4 regions of the Streptomyces sp. Ag82_O1-12 genome follow, and region 2 is predicted to be linked to each of the others. Evidence: riboswitches for the same ligand, from Rfam matches in the RefSeq annotation. Region 2 holds a riboswitch; each other region holds the start of a gene.

Region 1 (4,528 bases), 2.3 Mb from region 2:
CAGGTCGTCGCCGACGAGCTGGACCTTGTCACCGAGCTTGGCGGTGATGGTCTTCCAGCCCTCCCAGTCGTCCTCGAACAGCGGGTCCTCGATGGAGACGAGCGGGTACGCGTCGACGAGCTCCGCGTAGTACTCGGTCATCTCGGCCGCCGAGCGCTGCTTGCCCTCGAAGGTGTAGACGCCGTCCTTGTAGAACTCGGAGGCGGCCACGTCGAGCGCCAGGGCGATCTGCTCGCCGGGGGTGTAGCCGGCCTCGTTGATCGCCTCGAGGATGAGGTCGAGGGCCTCGCGGTTGGAGCCGAGGTTCGGGGCGAAGCCACCCTCGTCGCCGAGACCTGTGGCCAGGCCCTTGCTCTTCAGGACCTTCTTCAGCGTGTGGTAGACCTCGGCACCCCAGCGCAGGGCCTCGGAGAAGGACTCCGCGCCGATCGGGGCGATCATGAACTCCTGGATGTCCACGTTGGAGTCGGCGTGCGAGCCGCCGTTCAGGATGTTCATCATCGGCACCGGCAGCAGGTGCGCGTTGGGGCCGCCCAGGTAGCGGAACAGCGGCAGGTCGCTGGCCTCGGAGGCGGCGTGGGCGACGGCGAGCGAGACGCCGAGGATGGCGTTGGCGCCGAGGGAGCCCTTGTTGTCGGTGGCGTCCAGGTCGAACATCGCCTGGTCGATCAGGCGCTGCTCGGTGGCGTCATAGCCGACCAGCTCCGGGCCGATCTGCTCGATGACCGCGAGGACGGCTTTCTCCACACCCTTGCCGAGGTAGCGGTTCGAGTCGCCGTCGCGGAGCTCGATGGCCTCGAAGGCGCCCGTGGAGGCGCCGGACGGGACGGCGGCACGACCGGTGCTGCCGTCGTCGAGGCCGACCTCGACCTCGACCGTGGGGTTGCCTCGGGAGTCCAGGATTTCCCGGGCTACGACGACGTCGATGGACGGCACGAGCATCTCCTTCTTATGTGACGCGGTGACGCGGGTCGCGTGGACCCGGCGAGGTGCGGGCCCGGTGGCTCGCGACATGAGCCTAACCGGCTCGGGACGATCGGCCACCGGGTCGCCCACCCCATGGACAGAACCGAGAGTAAATTGTTTCCGAACGGAACAAAGCCGGTTGCCGAAAAACCCCGCCCCGGTGCGTACGGGGGATGACGCACCGGGACGGGGAGCCTGTGGACCCTGGGCGGGTCCGGGCGGGCCGGAACCCTGGCGGGTCCGGTGAGCCGCTGCTTACTTCAGGTGCAGCTGCTGGCCCGTGTAGATGAGGTCGGCATCGTCGATGATGTCCTTGTTCAGCTGGTAGAGCTTCTCCCAGCCGCCCTTGACCTTCTTGTCCTCGGCGATCGAGCTGAGGGTGTCACCCTTGACGACCTTGTACTCGCCGTCGCCCTTCTTGACCTTCTTGCCGGTCGGGGTGGTGACGGTCTTCTTGGCCTCCGGGCGCTCGTCGGAGCGGGAGGCCGGCTGCTGGGTCTCACGGGACTCGGTGCTCTGCTGCTGGCTCTGCGAGGAGCTGCCCGAGTCGTTCGTGGAGCCGCCGCCGGTGTAACCGGCGCTCGACAGGCCCTTGCCGCAGACCGGCCAGGCGCCCTTGCCCTGACCCGCGAGAACCTTCTCGCCGATCTCGATCTGCTGCTCCTTGGTGGCCTGGTCGGCGGTGGCGGCGTACTTGGTGCCGCCGTAGCCGGCCCAGGTGGAGGCGGAGAACTGCAGACCGCCGTAGTAGCCGTTGCCGGTGTTGATGGACCAGTTGCCGCCGGCCTCGCACTGGGCGACGGCGTCCCACTCGGAGGAGGTGGCGGCGGAGGCGTTGCCGGCCGCCATCAGCGGGGCGGCGACGGCGGCACCGGTGACACCGGCGATGGCGATGGCCCGAGAGGCCTTGGACGGACGGCGGTGCGTGCCCTTGCCGGAAAACAGCATGGTGGATCCCCTCACCGACGCCTGCGAGGTGAGCTGTCGGGTTCGGGCCGGTTGAGTTGCCCGGCCGCGCCCCTCCCGGGACACGGCTTCACCCCAAGCCCTTCCGGCACAACTGTCCGGTCGGGCACCTACCTTGGGTCCCCCGCTCCTGCCTACGGCGCTTGACGCGACGACTGTTCCCGTACGGCCGCTGGCAGGATTCGGCGTTGCGGCAGCCGGGGCTCGCGGTGACGAGCGGTCACGACCGTAGACACGCGATCCACGGAATCTCAAAGACGATCAAGGCTTCTGAGATCTATCTCTCACGGGCCCCAAACAGGACATTCGCCGCGAAATATGACGCGAACTCGCGCGGTTTCGGGGCGACTTCCGCCCCCGTTTCCGCACTGCCCGAACGGCTACTTCTCGTCCCCTTCGCCCTCCACCGTGAGCTTCTGACCGGGCTGGATGAGGTTCGGGTCGGTACCGACGGCCTTCTCGTTGCCCACGTAGAGCGCGTGCCATCCGCCGCTGACGTCAAGGGAGTCGGCGATGGACCAGAGGCTGTCGCCGACTCCCACGATGTAATCGCCCTGGACGGCGTCACCGGAGCCCTCTTCGGAGCCCTCGTCACCGCCCGAGGCGTGACGGCCCGTGGACTCGTCCGCACGGCCGCTGTCGGACGGGAGGGATTCGTCGGCACTGGGGCCGCGATGGCGGCCGGAGCCGGTGTCGGTCAGCGCCGAGGATTCGTCACCCTGCCGCGCGTTGCCGGCCTCGCCGCTCTCCGGAGTGGCCGACGGAGAACCACCGGACCCCTGGTCCCGCGACGCGGAGTCAGCGGATTCAGACGACTTGTCCGACTTAGTCTTTTCATCCTCCGTGTCCGACGACGTGTCCGACGGCGTGTCGGACGACGACGGGGACGAGGAAGGGCTCGCGGAGGGCGACGACCCGAGCGAGTCGAGCAGGCCGGGCGAGTCCGTCGGGCCGGACGAGTCGGATGAACCGGACGCGCCGGAGTCCGAGTCCTTGCCCTGCTCGAGCCCGGAGAGCAGTCCGCAGGTGCGCCACGCGCCGACCCCCTGGTCGGCGAGGATTCTCTCGGCCACGGCTATCTGCTGGGAGCGGCTGGCCAGGTCGGCGCTCGCGGCGTAGTCGAGGCCGCCGTGGTTCTCCCAGTCCTCCTGGGACAACTGCAGGCCACCGTAGTAGCCGTTGCCGCTGTTCTGGCTCCACGCGCCGCCGGTTTCGCAGTCCGCGACCCGGTCCCAGGTCGTGCCGTCGGCCGCACTGGCGCCGGAGGCCCCGAGGAGCGGGATCGCGATGGCGGAGCCGGTCACTCCGGCCGCCACGAGGAGAGCCGGAGCCTGGCGGGGGCGACGGTGCCGACCGTTCCCGGAGAGCATACGGAGACCTTTCGCGAGACAGCAGTGACCGACGCGGCGTGATTCCCCGCCGCGTTGATGGGTGAACGTATCGGCAGTCGATCACTTGTCACAAGTTCATGCCGCGCAGATCACGTGAAGATCACAGGTCTGATGTTTCGTCACGTCCAGCCGGTGCTACCGGTGCGAACTCCACCGGCAGCGTGCGCAGCCCCCGCATGATGAGGCCGCCGCGCCACCGCAGCTCGGCCGGATCCGCGGCGAGCCGGAGGTCCGGGAGGCGGGTGAGCAGGGTGGCGAGCGCGGTGTGGCCCTCCAGACGGGCGAGCGGGGCGCCGAGACAGTAGTGGATGCCGTGGCCGTAGCCGAGGTGCTGGTTGTCGCGGCGGGAGAGGTCCAGCACGTCCGGATCGGCGAACCGCTCCGGATCCCGGTCCGCGGCGGCCAGGACCACGAGGACGGGGTCGCCGGCCTCGATGCGCTGCCCGCCGAGGGTGAGGGACTGCGTGGCGAAACGCCAGGTGGCGAGTTCGACCGGGCCGTCGTAGCGGAGGAGTTCCTCGACGCCGGTCTCCAGGAGGCCGGTCTCCCCGGCGGCGAGGGACGCCTGGAGCCGTGTGCGCTGCCCGGGGTGGGTGAGCAGGGCGTAGGTGCCGTTGCCGATCAGGTTCACGGTCGTCTCGAAACCGGCGAACAGCAGGATGAAGGCCATGGCCGCCGCCTCGTTCTCGGTGAGGTGCTCACCGTGGTCGGACGCGCGGATGAGACCGGAGATGAGGTCCTCGCCGGGGGCGGCCTCGGCGGGCAACGCCTCCCGCTTGCGGTGGATGAGGTCGGCGAGGTAGCCGCGCATCTTCTTCACGGACCGCGCGACGCCGCCCCTGGGACCGCCCTGGTGACGGATCATCATGCCCGCCCAGTCGCGGAAGTCGTCCTGGTCCTCGCGCGGGACACCGAGCAGGTCGCAGATGGCGTAGATGGGGAGCGGGAACGCGAACTCGTGGATCAGGTCGGCTGACCCCTTCTCCGCGAACCCGTCGATGAGGGTGTCGGCGAGCTCCTGCACCCGCGGCGCGAACTCGGCGACCCGGCGGGGCGTGAACGCCTTGGACACGAGCCGCCGCAGCCGGGTGTGGTCCGGCGGGTCGATGTTGAGCAGATGCGTCATCAGCTCGGCCTTGCGCTCCCCGGGGATCCCGGTCTTGCCCTTGGCGTGCGCCGGTTCGTCGTGATGCGCGGGGTTCTTG
Region 2 (4,528 bases):
GTCCGCCCGCTACGTGCTGCCCGAGTTCACCGAACGCACGGGGGCCGGGCAACGGACGATGGATCCGTACTCGAAGCTTCTGGAGGAGCGGATCGTCTTCCTCGGGGCACCGGTGGACGAGACCTCGGCGAACGACGTGATGGCCCAGTTCATGTACCTGGAGCACCAGGCCCCGGAGCGCGACATCTCGCTCTACATCAACTCCCCCGGCGGCACCTTCCACGCGATGACGGCCCTCTACGACACGATGCGGTACCTCTCCTGCGACGTGGAGACGATCTGCCTGGGCCAGGCCGGTGCGGCGGCCTCGGTGCTGCTGGCGGCGGGCACGCGAGGCAAGCGATTCGCGCTGCCCGACGCCCGCCTGGTGATCCATCAGCCCGCGCTGCCCGAGCCGGTCCGGGGGCAGGCCAGTGATCTGGCGATCCAGGCCGACGAGTTGACGCGCATCCGGAGCCGGATGGAGGAGATGCTCGCCCTGCACACGGGCCGCGCCCCGGAGCAGGTGAGGGCGGACATCGAGCGGGACAAGATCCTCACCGCGCAGGAGGCGGTGGAGTACGGCCTGATCGACGGGATCATCCCCAGCCGCAAGGCCACCCTGGCCCCGCCGACCGGTCGGTGAGGCTCCGGTGCTCCCGCCCGAACTGCCGCCCCTGCCCGCCCTGACGCGCGCCGAAGCGGAACTGATCGACCGTTACCTCGAGGTCGTCGACCTGCTCGGCCGCATCAATCCGGCCCAGGACGGCGACACCTACCGCGGACTGCGCGCCGCCCAGGCCCTGGTCGGCAAGGCGACGGCGCTGCGTGACGCGCTGGCCCTGATGCACCGGCGGGGCGAGACGGAACTGCACGCCGGCACCCTGGCCCGGGCCCTGCGGGTGCTGGACGGCGAGCGGCGCACGGCCCGGCTCACCCTGCCCCCGGAGTCCGTCAGTTGACGCGGAACCGTCGGCCCGGGCGCATGCGCCGCCGACGAGGCGTCCGGAGCTGAGTTGAAACGGACCAAAAGACGTACCCCTGTTCGGAGTAGGCGGGAAACGGATTTCGGGACCGTTCCGGTTGCGCCTCGTGCGTGGCCGACGGACGGAATGGGGCATTCCAGCCCTGGTCCGGAGCTCAGCGACCCCGTGGACAGTGGCTCGAACGCACGCATGTCCACCCGAACGGGTGAGTGGTGAGTAACAACACAAATCCCCGGTTCAGTTGGGAAATGCGGACAGGCATGCGCCAAGATCCCTGTCTGACGACAAGCCCCCGCCGCTGTGGCGGGGCGATCCGGGCGGACGCCGAGTCCTGCCGCCGCCCGGATGACCGGTCGACAGGAGTGGATCGGCAGGAGTGGAGGACCCAAGCACGACGGGTCGCCGGGACGGTCACGCCATGACCGGACTCGAGCAGCCCTTGGGGTGAAGCCGCGTCAGCGGCCGGGCAACTTTGTCAGCCCGAATCCGACAGGTCATCCTTCACAGGCGGCTGACGAAGGGTTGCGCATGACTGCGCTCAATCGTGTCCCGTCGCTCATGGCCCGGGCCGGCACGGCCTCGGCGCTCACCATCGCCGCGGTGGGCGGCTCCATCGTGGCGCCCGGCTTCGCCTCCGAGGCGGCGGCGGCCACACCGGCGACCAAGGCACTCCAGATAGCGGCCTCCAAGAAGGGTTCGCCCTACAGGTACGGGGCCACCGGTCCGCACCGGTTCGACTGCTCCGGGCTCACGCTCTACTCGTTCAAGAAGGCCGGCAAGAAGCTCCCCCGCACGGCTGCCCAGCAGTACAACAAGACGCACCACATCTCCGCCACGAACCGCAAGGCGGGCGACCTGGTGTTCTTCCACTCGGGCAGCAACGTGTACCACGTCGGTATCTACGCGGGTAAGAACAAGCTCTGGCACTCCCCGAAGAGCGGGGACGTGGTGCGACTGCAGAAGATCTGGACCAAGAGTGTCTGGTACGGACGCGTGAAGTGATCCGCCCGGCGTGCGGCGGCGTCCTTGACGCGCCGCCGCACGCCGGAGCGTGACACGGGCTCATGTGGATACCCGTGACCCCATGGCCGAGCACCGCCCCTGCACCGCGCGCAACGAGACGCCGCTGCAACGCGCCGACCGCAACTTCGTCGAGCTGCTCCAGGAACTCCGCGTCACCCAGACGGGCGTGCAGATCCTCTTCGCCTTCCTGCTGTCACTGGCCTTCACCTCGCGCTTCGAGGACCTCGACACGGTCCAGCGCGTCACTACTTCGTCACGCTGCTGCTTGCGGTCCTTGCCGCCGCTCTCTTCACCGCTCCGGCCGCGCTGCACCGCTCCCTCTTCCAGCAGGGCGCCAAGCCCCGCATCGTGCAGGTCTCCTCGCGCCTGGCCACCACCGGCCTGAGTGTGCTGGTGTTCGCGTTCAGCGGTTCCGTGCTGCTCGTGGTCGACGTGACCACGGGCCGGACCGGCGGTGTCGCCGCGGGCGCCGCGACCTTCCTGGTCTGTGTCGGCCTGTGGGGGCTGCTCCCGCGGCTGGTGCGGCGGGCGGGGCCGCGTGCGGAGGCGGACGGCGCCGGGGAGACCACCCAGACGGAAACGGCCGGGGGCGACGGCGGGATCCCCGCACCGTTGCGGCACACCGTCGGTCAGCCGTCAGGGCTCCGAGGGGCGGCTGCGCACCGGGAGGCGTCGGCACGGCACCGGTGACGGCCGCGGGCTCCGGCGGGGCGCGAGGCGCGGAGCGGGCGTCATGGCCGCGGGGGTGGCCCGGATGCGGGTCGCGCGGGCCGGGGTGCGCTGAGGGCACCCGCAGGACATGCGTTTCGGGTCCTGCTGTGGGTCAGCAGGGCTCCTGCTGCACCGCGGTCGTCACCGGCTGGACCGGGACGACCCAGGGAAGTTCGATCGAGATGGTCTTGCCGCCCTCGCGAGTGGGGCGGATGCGGAGCCTGCCGCCGCATTCCGCGGTCAGCCAGCGAATGATGACCAGGCCTCGGCCGTTGTCCTGCTGGACGGCGGCCGGCAGACGTCTGGGGAAGCGCGGATGACTGTCCGTGACACCGATGCGCAGGCGCTCGTCACGGTCCAGTGCGATGTCCACGGTGAACGTGGGCGACTGACCGAAGGTGTGCTGGACGGCGTTGGTGGCGAGTTCCGAGATGATGAGCCGGACGGTGTCGGACCCTTCCGTGTCCGCCGGCAGCCCCCACTCCGCCAGCGTGCCCACCACGTAGGCACGCGCTGCGGAGACCGAGGCGGGATCGCTCGGCAGAGTGACGGATGCTTCCAGATGGTCTGCCATGGCGACCTCGTCCCTTTCCCACGGGACCACAGCCCGACACGGAGCGGATGGTTCGAGTACGGTCCCGGACTGGTGCTTCGTCGCCAGACTGCCACCAGAACACCCCTGAAGGACGGCGATCCACCAAGATATGCATATATCTGTCGCTCAAAGCGGTGAACTCTGCGACGCGAGACCGTATTTGGGTGGCTCGGAAGGAGTAAGGAGGAGCCCATGCAGCACGGTCCCGCGGTGCGCCGCCGGAAACTGGGCGCCGAACTGCGTGCGCTGCGCACCTCCGCGGGGCTCACGAGCGGTGAGGCGGCCCGGCTGGTGGGCTGGCACCAGTCCAAGGTCAGCCGGATCGAGACGGGCACGAGCGGGGTGAAACCGGCCGATGTGCGGTTACTTCTCGACGCCTACGGTGTGGCGGACTCCCAACTTCGCGAACTGCTCATGGCGTTGGCGGGGGCCGACGACAGCGGCGGCCGGCACCACTGGTGGCACGCCTACCGCGGGGTACTGCCGCCGACCTACCGGGACTTCATCAGCCTGGAGTCGCAGGCCGGCACGATGCGCACGCTGGAGACCAGCGTCGTCCCGGGCCTGCTCCAGACGCCCGAGTACGCGCGGGCGGTGACGAAGGCCGCGGTGGAGGGACTCCCGGAGGACCGGCTCGACACGCTGGTCGAGGTGCGGCTGGCCCGGCAGGACGTGCTGCGCGCGGATCCCCCACTGAACCTCAGTGCCGTCCTGGACGAGGCGGTGCTGCGGCGCGAGGTGGGCGGACCCGGGGTCATGGCCCGCCAGCTGGAACGACTGGTCGAGGCTGCCCGGCTGCCTCAAGTGCGCCTCCAGGTCCTGCCGTTCGCCGCCGGGGCGCACATCGGCGTCACCGGCCCTTTCGTAATCTTCTCATTTTCGAGCACTTCTGATCTGGATGTGGTTGTTCTCGACCACTTGACGAGTAGCCTCTACCTCGAACGGAAAGAAGACCTCCAGGCCTACACGGAGGCCTTCAACACCCTTCAGATCCACGCCCTTTCGCCCGAGGACTCGTTGGATTACATCGCCGGGACAGCCGCCGGCGCGTAAGGAGGCACCATGCGTGCACTGCCTCGTCACGTCCCCTCAAGCATCGAACTGCACGGTGTGCGGTGGCTGCGCAGCAGCTACAGCACCGGCGCGAACAACTGCGTCGAGACCGCGCGTCCGGATGCCCCGCCCTGGGCCGGACTGCTCGCCGTGCGCGACTCCAAGGACCCGGCGGGACCCG
Region 3 (4,528 bases), 5.3 Mb from region 2:
GCCCTGGACCGGCTCGCCAAGCTGGTCTCCGAGGGTCTCGAGGAACTGCCCGAGACCGTCTGATCCACCGAGCGCCCGATCCGGCGCACAGCGAGGGGCTCGTCCGAATTCACCGGGCGGGCCCTTCGCCATTCCCGGGTGACGCGGGTGGGGCCTTCGCCATTCCCCGGTCGACGCGCGTGGGACGTTCACCATTCCCAGTCGACACGGACGGGCCCTCGCACCATTCCCCGTTCGGCGCGGGCGGCACTTCGCCATTCCCGGGTGACGGGGCTCGGAATTCCGAGAATCAGGGCAGCGGAAATGACCCCCCGAGAATTCACTGCTCTTTGTATACGGCCGCCGTGTTAAAGCCGCGGGCTCGCCGTGTTTACGGGATGTTGCGAGTTCCTCACACGGTGGGCGCGTTCCTGGGCGGAGCCGAACCGCAGCCGGTGCGCGCCCTTCGCGCGCTCGGTGTGCAGCGCCGTGACCGCCCGCGCGCGCTCGCCGTCCCCGCGCGCCACCGCGTCCACGATCGCGCCGTGCTCGGTCCAGGACTCCACCGGGCTGGCCGGCGCCTCCACGGCGTACATCCAGGCGATCTTGTAGCGGAGCTGGGTGAGCATCGAGGTCAGCGCGGGGCTGCCGGAGGCCTGGGCGAGCGTCTCGTGGAACCAGCCGCCGAGAGAGCGCAGGTCGTCGCTGTTCCCGCGGCGGGCCCGCTCCTGGCCCAACCGGACCAGGCCGCGCAGGACCTTCAGATGCGCCTCGGTGCGGCGCTGGGCGGCGCGGGCCGCACCGAGCGGCTCCAGCAGCATGCGCATCTCCAGCAGGTCGCCGGCCTCCTGCTCGGTGGGTTCCGCCACGCACGCGCCCGCGTGCCGGCGGGTCACCACGAAACCCTCGGCCTCGAGCGTGCGCAGCGCCTCCCGGACTGGCACCCGCGAGACGCCGTAGCGGCGTGCGAGGAGTTCCTCGGTGAGCCGGCTGCCGCGTGCGTGGACACCCGCGACGATGTCGTCCCGGATGGCCGTGCACACCGAGTGCGCGGGAATACGCATGACCGACCTCCGCTTAATCCCCGTGAAACGCCGACGAGCGGCGTGCGTTCCGTGACTCTATTGCAATGAGCCGGAATTTCCGACGGCAGGCGACCATCCATGGATATTTTTTGGACAGCGGGCGGCCGTAAGCGCCGAAAGCCCCGGCTCGGGAAGCCGGGGCTTTCGGGAGGAGCGGAGAGGTGCGGTCAGACACTCACGCCGTGCGAGCGGAGGTAGGCGACCGGGTCGATGTCCGAGCCGTACTCGGGGCTGGTGCGGGCCTCGAAGTGCAGGTGCGGGCCGGTGACGTTGCCGGTCGCGCCGGACAGGGCGATCTGCTGGCCCGGGGTGACCTGCTGGCCCACCGAGACGCCGATGGAGGACAGGTGGCCGTACTGGGTGTACGTCCCGTCGTGCATCTTGATCACGACCTGGTTGCCGTAGGAGCCGCCCCAGCCGGTCTCGACGACGGTGCCCGCGCCGACCGCGTGGACGGAGGTGCCGCTGGCGGCGTGGAAGTCGACACCGGTGTGGCTGCCGGAGGACCACAGGCCACTGCTGGCCTTGTAGCTGGTGGAGACGTACGAGCCGGAGATCGGGGCGACGAAGGTGTTCAGGCGCTTGCGCTCGGCCTCGCGGGCGGCGCGCTCCTTGGCCTCGCGGGCCTTCTCGGCCGCCTCCTTGGCCTTCTCCGCGAGCTCGGCGGCCCGCTTGCGGGCGGCCTCCTCGGCCTTCTGCTTGGCGGCGGCCTCGTCGGCGGCGTGCTGCTGCGCGAGGGCCTGGGCGTCGATCTGCTGGGCCGCGGTGTCGTTCATGGTGACGACCGGCGTGAGGCCGGTCTGCTCGGCGCTGGGCTCGGCGGCGAAGGCGGCGGGGGCCGCCACGGTGCCGATCACGCCGGTGGTGGCGAGGGCCGCGACGCCCGCCGCGCGGGCGGTGGAGCGCTGCATCCTGCTGGGACGACGGTGCTTCCCGGTGGCGCGAGTGAACGCCATGTGGTGGCTGGTCCTTTCCTTCCCTCTCGCCTACCGGGTTAGCTGACGGGTTCGGAGCAGGAAGGTCTCCTACGGACTCCCTCGCGACTCGCGCGGGCGCCCGATTCACCCCAGGGACTGCGATGGGTCCCCGGCTCCCCTGGCTCGCGCCGTACGGGGACTCGGCGATGACTGTCCGGTGCCGCGGGTGCGGCGCACTGCCTGACGAACAGCCCGGATGACGCTAAGCGGCGCCACTTTCAATTCCCAAACGAATCCCGGCTTTTGTAGCGCATCCCACAGGGCAGACAGGCAACTCCCATACCAATTCGGGCATAAAGGGGCCCTGGTGCCTTTGAAGACAACCAGGGCCCCTGCGCGCGTGCGGCTACTCGGCGGCGACGACGGTGACTTCGCCGATGCCGAGGGCCTCGACCGGTGCCTTGATCTGCGCCGCGTCACCGACGAGGACGGTCACCAGACGGTCCACCGGGAAGGCGCTCACGGCCGCCGCGGTGGCCTCCACGGTGCCGGTCGCGGCGAGCTGCCGGTACAGCGTGGCCTGGTAGTCGTCGGGCAGGTGCTGCTCGACCTGGTCGGCCAGCGTGCTCGCGACGGCCGCCGCCGTCTCGTACTTCAACGGCGCCACACCCACCAGGTTCTGCACGGCGACGTCCCGCTCGGCGTCGGTCAGCCCCTCTGCGGCGAGGGTGCGCAGCACCGTCCAGAGGTCCTGGAGGGCGGGACCGGTGTTGGGCGTGTCGACGGAACCGCTGATGGCGAGCATCGCGGCACCCGTGCCGTCCGGGGCGGACCTGAGGACCTGGCCGAACGCCCGTACGCCGTAGGTGTAGCCCTTCTCCTCGCGCAGGACACGGTCCAGGCGCGAGGTGAGGGTGCCGCCGAGGCAGTACGTGCCGAGCACCTGCGCGGGCCATACGCGGTCGTGCCGGTCCGGCCCGATCCGGCCGATCAGCAGCTGCGTCTGGACAGCGCCCGGGCGGTCCACGATGACGACCCGGCCGGTGTCGTCGGCGGTGACCGGAGGCACCGGACGCGGCTCGGCCGAGGAGCCCGTCCAGGCGCCCAGCGTGTCCCCGAGCAGGGCGTCCAGGTCGATGCCCGTGAGGTCACCGACGACCACGACGGTGGCCGTGGCGGGGCGGACGTGCTTCTCGTAGAAGGCGCGTACGGCCGCGGAGTCGATGGCGGCGACGGTCTCCTCGCTGCCCTGCCGGGGCCGCGACATGCGCGCGTCCGCCGGGAACAGCTCCTTGGAGAGCTCCTTGGCGCCGCGGCGGGAGGGGTTGGCCAGCTCGTGCGGGATCTCGTCGAGGCGGTTGTTGACCAGCCGCTCGACCTCGCTGTCGGCGAAGGCGGGCGCCCTCAGCGCGTCGGCGATCAGGCCCAGGCCCTTGGTGAGCCGGGAGGCGGGCACCTCCAGGCTGAGCCGGACGCCGGGATGGTCGGCGTGCGCGTCGAGGGTGGCACCGGCGCGCTCCAGTTCCGCGGCGAAATCCTCCGCGGAGTGCTTGTCCGTGCCCTCGGAGAAGGCCCGGGCCATGATCGTGGCCACACCGTCGAGTCCGGCCGGCTCGGCCTCCAAGGGTGCGTCCAGCAGCACCTCCACGGCGACGACCTGCTGGCCGGGACGATGGCAGCGCAGCACCGTCAGGCCGTTGTCGAGCGTGCCGCGCTCGGGGGCCGGGAAGGCCCACGGCCGGGCGTCGCCCGCCTGCGGCCGGGGGTGGAAGTCCATCGTGGCGAGCTCGGTCACTTGGCCGCCTCCTCGTTCTCGTCGGTGGCCGCGGCTGCGGTGTCGTCGGCGGTGCCGGCGCCCTCGGCGGTCTCGTCGGCGACGGGCTCGTAGACGAGCACCGCGCGGTTGTCGGGTCGCAGGCGGGCCTTGGCGACCTCCTGGACCTCCTCCGCCGTGATCTCCAGCACGCGCTGGACGGCGGTCAGGGCGAGCTGCGGATCTCCGAAGAGCACGGCGTACCGGCACAGTTCGTCGGCGCGGCCCGCGACCGTACCGAGCCGGTCCAGCCACTCGCGCTCCAACTGGGCCTGGGCGCGCTCCATCTCCTCGGGCGTGGGGCCCTCCTCGGCGAACCGGGCGAGCTCCTCGTCGATGGCGGTCTCGATGACCGGAACCTCCACGTCACCGGACGTCTTCACGTCCAGCCACCCCAGGGAGGGCGCACCGGCGAGCCGCAGCAGGCCGAAACCGGCCGCCACGGCCGTACGGTCGCGGCGCACGAGCCGGTTGTAGAGGCGGGAGGACTCACCGCCGCCGAGGACGGTGAGGGCCAGGTCGGCCGCGTCGCACGCGCGCGTGCCGTCGTGCGGCAGCCGGTAGGCGGCCATCAGGGCGCGGGCCGGGACGTCCTCCTCGACGACCTCGCGCAGCTGCTCGCCGATGGTCTCCGGCAGCGACCCGTCGCGCGGGGCGGGCTTGCCGTCGTGACCGGGGATGGAACCGAAGTACTTCTCGACCCAGGCGAGCGTCTGCTCCGGATCGATGTCGCC
Region 4 (4,528 bases), 4.1 Mb from region 2:
GAGCACGCGCAGGTAGGCCAGGACGTCCCGGACCTCCTTGCGCTCGTAGAAGCGGACGCCGCCGACGACCTTGTAGGGCAGGCCGACGCGGATGAAGATCTCTTCGAAGACACGGGACTGGGCGTTGGTGCGGTAGAAGACGGCGACGTCGCCGGCCTTCGCGTCGCCCGCGTCGGTGAGACGGTCTATCTCCTCGGCGACGAACTGCGCCTCGTCGTGCTCGGTGTCGGCGACGTAGCCGGTGATCTGCGCGCCCGTGCCCGCGTTGGTCCACAGGTTCTTGGGGCGGCGGGATTCGTTGCGCTCGATGACGGCGTTGGCGGCGCTGAGGATCGTCTGCGTGGAGCGGTAGTTCTGCTCGAGAAGGATCGTCGTGGCGTCCGGGTAGTCCTCCTCGAACTGGAGGATGTTGCGGATGGTCGCGCCGCGGAAGGCGTAGATCGACTGGTCGGCGTCACCCACCACGCACAGCTCGGCGGGCGGGACCTCCGCCTCGGGCGGGACGTCGACGGGGTGCTCAAAGGTGCCGACGAGCTCGCGGACGAGGGCGTACTGGGCGTGGTTGGTGTCCTGGTACTCGTCCACCAGCACATGGCGGAAGCGGCGGCGGTAGTGCTCGGCGACGTCCGGGAAGGCGCGCAGCAGGTTGACCGTCGTCATGATCAGGTCGTCGAAGTCGAGGGCGTTCGCCTCGCGCAGCCGCGACTGGTACATGGCGTAGGCCTGGGCGAGGGTCTTCTCGAAGCCGTCGGTGGCCTGGGCGGCGAAGTCCTCCTCGTCGATCAGCTCGTTCTTCAGGTTGCTGATCTTGGCGCTGAAGGACTTGGGCGGGAAGCGCTTGGGGTCGAGGTCCAGGTCGCGGCAGACCAGGGCCATCAGGCGCTTGGAGTCGGCGGCGTCGTAGATCGAGAAGGAGGAGGTGAAGCCGAGCTTCTTGCTCTCCCGGCGCAGGATGCGCACGCACGCGCTGTGGAAGGTCATGACCCACATGGCGTTGGCGCGCGGGCCGACGAGCTGCTCGACGCGTTCCTTCATCTCGCCGGCGGCCTTGTTGGTGAAGGTGATCGCGAGGATCTGGCCCGGGTGCACGTCCCGCTCGGCGAGCAGGTGGGCGATACGGTGCGTGAGCACCCGGGTCTTGCCGGAGCCGGCTCCGGCCACGATGAGCAGCGGGGAGCCGGAGTGGACGACGGCGGCGCGCTGGTTGTCGTTCAGCCCTTCCAGCAGCGCGGCGGAGTCGATCACCGGGCGGGGGGCGCCGTCGCGGTAGTAGGCGTCCCGGTCCGGGGGCGCGTCGAACTTCCCGCCGAACAGATCGTCCGGAATCGACTCCGGTACATGATCGTCCTCGGGTGGCGGCGGGGGCTCGTCGGCCGGGCCCCGCTGGGCCTGGAGGTTCGCCAGGAAGCTGTCGTCAAAGAGGCTGCTCATCGCTCTCCGAGTCTAGGGCGCCCCACTGACAGCCCGCCGCCGCCCTGAGAACATCGCCCCGCACCGGGGCCCCCGGCCGACCGCCCGGCGGCGCATTGTCGCCCTCCATGACCACATGATCACGCCCTGCTACACCCTCGCAATTATGGACGACTTGCAACCAATCCCCCTCGATCACTCACTCTCGGCAACGCTCATGCGTAAGGTCACGAAAATGTATCGGGCATATCACCCATCAACCTTCACAGGGGCCACACGAGTTGGCTACCGTGCGACCAGGCCGCATGACCCCCACCGGCGAACGTCGCCGGGCCGCGCGGCCTCCGCCGAGTCCGGCGCGCCGCAGCGGCAGCCGGAGCCGGGGACCCAACCGTGAACCTGGGGTGAATCGGCCCGACTCCCTGTACGGAGACGGCCGTAGGGCAAACCTTCCGAACCACCCGCCCGAACCCGACAGCTAACTCGGTAGGCGGAACGTGGAAGGAGTCGCCTCCCTTGGCGTCGCACCGCAAGTCGCGTCCTACGGGTACGCGCGTGGCAGGCATACGGACCCCCGCCCTCGCAACGGCGGCCCTCACCTCCGTGGCCCTGCTGTCCCAGTCGGCCAACGCCGCCCCCGAGGCCGACGACAAGCCCAGCCTCGAGGAAGTCGAGAAGAAGGTCGACGACCTGTACCGCCAGGCCGAGTCGGCGACCGACAAGTACAACGCGGCCAAGGAGAAGACCGCGAAGCAGCGCAAGCGCGCCGACACCCTCCTCGACGACGTCGCCGAGCGCACCCAGAAACTCAACGAGGCGCGCGAGGAGCTCGGTTCCTTCGCCTCCGCCCAGTACCGCACCGGCGCCGCCGCCCCGGACACCGCGACGTTCCTGCTCGCGGACACCCCGCAGGACTACTTCGACCAGACCCAGCTGATGGACCGGATGACCGGCCGCCAGAAGGTCGCGGTCGACGACTACGTCACGCAGCAGTCCGAGACGATGAAGAAGCGCCAGGAGGCCACCGAGAGCCTCGAGACGCTCACCGACTCGCAGGACGGCCTGAGGACGGCCAAGGCCACCGTCCAGCGCAAGCTCGCCGACGCGCGCGAGCTGATGTCGAAGCTGACCGCCGAGGAGAAGGCCCGGCTCGCGGCGATCGAGAAGGAGAAGCGGGCGGAGGCCGCCCGCAAGGCCGACGAGCTGGCCCGGCAGCAGGCCGCGCAGCAGAAGGCGCGGGAGGAGGCGGCTCAGCAGCAGGACAGCGGGTCCTCCTCGTCGGGGCCGGGCTCCGGCTCGTCCTCCTCGACGGCACCGGCCGACTCCTCGTACGCCACCAAGGCCGACAAGGCGCTCGCCTTCGCCCGGGCCCAGGTCGGCAAGCCGTACGTGTGGGGCGCGGTCGGACCCGGCTCCTACGACTGCTCCGGCCTCACCCAGGCCGCCTGGAAGGCCGCGGGCGTCACCCTGCCGCGTACGACCTACGACCAGGTGAACGCGGGCACCACGGTCCCGCTCTCCCAGGCCCGGCCCGGCGACCTGGTCTTCTTCTACGACGACGTCACCCACGTCGGGGTCTACATCGGCAACGGCATGATGATCCACGCTCCGAAGCCCGGCACGTACGTGCGCGAGGAGTCGATCTACTACGACGGCGAGTCCGCGATCCACAGCGTGGTGCGCCCGGCCTGAGAAGTCCCGCCACGATTTTGAGGGGCACACGCGCGTGCCCCTCTCGTAACCCGCGCGGCGCTCTCTAGCATCGGCGCTATGTCCGGTCCCTCCCCGTTTGCCACCTGGTGGGCGACGTATGCGCTGGCGACCGGCATCGTGTCGGTCGGTCTCGACTCGGCGGGGTACGACGTCCTCTCCCGCATCGCCCTCGGCCTGGCCTGCGCGGCCTGGCTGGTGGCGGCCGCGGGCCTCGCCCAGCGGTGGCACGGCGCGTGGCGGGCGGAGACGCCGGCCGCGCTCACCACGGTGGCGGCGACCGCCGTCCTGGGCACCGGCTTCTCCGCGGCCGGCCTGCAGTCCCTCGCCGAAGCCCTGCTGGCCCTCGCCATGCTGCTCTGGGCGGTGCTGCTCACCGCGGAGGCCCAGGGGCGGCGCGGAACGGTGTTCCTGCGCTGTGTGGCCACCGAAGGGCTCGCCGTGCTCGGCGCGACGCTCGCCGCGGCGGACTCGGCGGCCTGGCTCGCCCACGCGGCCCTGGTGCTGTTCTGGCTGGGGCTCGCCCTCTACTGCTTCGCCCTGTTCCGCTTCCAGCCCCGGCAGGTGGAGGAGGGGCGCGGGGACCACTGGCTCTCGGCCGGCGCCCTCGCCGTCTCCTCCATGGCCGGGGCGAAACTCCTCGGCGCCGACAGCTCGCGCCTGTACCTGTGGAACGAGGAGAACACCAGCGCCCTGCGCACGACGACCGTCACGCTGCTCGTGCTCGCGCTGATCGCCTGCGTCGCGCTGCTCCTCGCCGAGCTGTTCTGGCCCCGGCACCACTACGACGTGCGGCGCTGGGCGACCGTGTTCGCCGCGGTGGTGACGGCGGCGGCCACCCTGGCGGTCGCCGCCGCGCTCGACGTCGCCTGGCTCGACGCCGCCGGGGAGGTGCTGCTGTGGATCGCGGTGGCCGCCTGGCTGGGGTGCACCGCCTGGGCTCTCGCCTCCTCCCGGCCCGGCGCCCGGCGCTCCCGGGTCAGGTCCAGAGGACGGCGATGAAGATGTTCGCCGTGGTCAGCAGACCCACCAGGCCGAAGAGGCCCTTGTCCACCTTCTCGTCGTCCCGCTTCACGTAGACCAGGCCGAGGATCACGATCAGCAGGGCCAGCTTCACGCCGATCTTCATGTTGTTCACGGACTGGTCGTCCGCCTGGTTGAGGCCGACCAGGATCACCCCGGTGACCAGCATCGTGAGCGCGCCGTGCAGCATCGCGGGGCTGAAGCGGGCGGTACCCTCGCCCATCGCCTTCATCTGGGTGAGGAAGCCACCCAGGAGCGAGGCGATGCCGATGATGTGGAGGCCGACGAAGAGGTGGATGAGTACGTCCATGAGGCCGGAGCCTAACCAGGGGCTCCGAGGGCACCCGACACCGGCCCACTGACGCATAAATGCGCCCTATAGCAC

What was found. Region 2 has a riboswitch for cyclic di-AMP ahead of QOL88_RS05415 (C40 family peptidase). Riboswitches for the same ligand answer to the same signal wherever they lie in the genome.
Region 1: another riboswitch for cyclic di-AMP. It lies ahead of QOL88_RS15930 (LysM peptidoglycan-binding domain-containing protein); the one in region 2 lies ahead of QOL88_RS05415 (C40 family peptidase).
Region 3: another riboswitch for cyclic di-AMP. It lies ahead of QOL88_RS29630 (M23 family metallopeptidase); the one in region 2 lies ahead of QOL88_RS05415 (C40 family peptidase).
Region 4: another riboswitch for cyclic di-AMP. It lies ahead of QOL88_RS24185 (C40 family peptidase); the one in region 2 lies ahead of QOL88_RS05415 (C40 family peptidase).

Annotation. Positions count from the first base shown of each region.
Region 1 is NZ_FXUW01000001.1:3,500,904-3,505,431, forward strand. It holds gene eno (phosphopyruvate hydratase) at 1-936, opposite strand, end outside; gene QOL88_RS15930 (LysM peptidoglycan-binding domain-containing protein) at 1,222-1,914, opposite strand; cyclic di-AMP (ydaO/yuaA leader) riboswitch at 1,918-2,084, opposite strand; gene QOL88_RS15935 (LysM peptidoglycan-binding domain-containing protein) at 2,313-3,302, opposite strand; gene QOL88_RS15940 (cytochrome P450 family protein) at 3,424-4,528, opposite strand, start outside.
Region 2 is NZ_FXUW01000001.1:1,177,951-1,182,478, forward strand. It holds gene QOL88_RS05405 (ATP-dependent Clp protease proteolytic subunit) at 1-625, shown strand, start outside; gene QOL88_RS05410 (hypothetical protein) at 633-941, shown strand; cyclic di-AMP (ydaO/yuaA leader) riboswitch at 1,291-1,490, shown strand; gene QOL88_RS05415 (C40 family peptidase) at 1,494-1,967, shown strand; partial or broken gene QOL88_RS05420 (DUF6328 family protein) at 2,050-2,678, shown strand; gene QOL88_RS05425 (ATP-binding protein) at 2,812-3,273, opposite strand; gene QOL88_RS05430 (helix-turn-helix domain-containing protein) at 3,487-4,347, shown strand; gene QOL88_RS05435 (DUF397 domain-containing protein) at 4,357-4,528, shown strand, end outside.
Region 3 is NZ_FXUW01000001.1:6,465,415-6,469,942, reverse strand. It holds gene QOL88_RS29640 (HPr family phosphocarrier protein) at 1-63, shown strand, start outside; gene QOL88_RS29635 (GntR family transcriptional regulator) at 348-1,043, opposite strand; gene QOL88_RS29630 (M23 family metallopeptidase) at 1,232-2,020, opposite strand; cyclic di-AMP (ydaO/yuaA leader) riboswitch at 2,033-2,197, opposite strand; gene QOL88_RS29625 (M16 family metallopeptidase) at 2,388-3,776, opposite strand; gene QOL88_RS29620 (M16 family metallopeptidase) at 3,773-4,528, opposite strand, start outside.
Region 4 is NZ_FXUW01000001.1:5,231,438-5,235,965, reverse strand. It holds gene pcrA (DNA helicase PcrA) at 1-1,431, opposite strand, end outside; cyclic di-AMP (ydaO/yuaA leader) riboswitch at 1,760-1,918, shown strand; gene QOL88_RS24185 (C40 family peptidase) at 1,927-3,102, shown strand; gene QOL88_RS24180 (SLAC1 family transporter) at 3,181-4,122, shown strand; gene QOL88_RS24175 (hypothetical protein) at 4,100-4,453, opposite strand.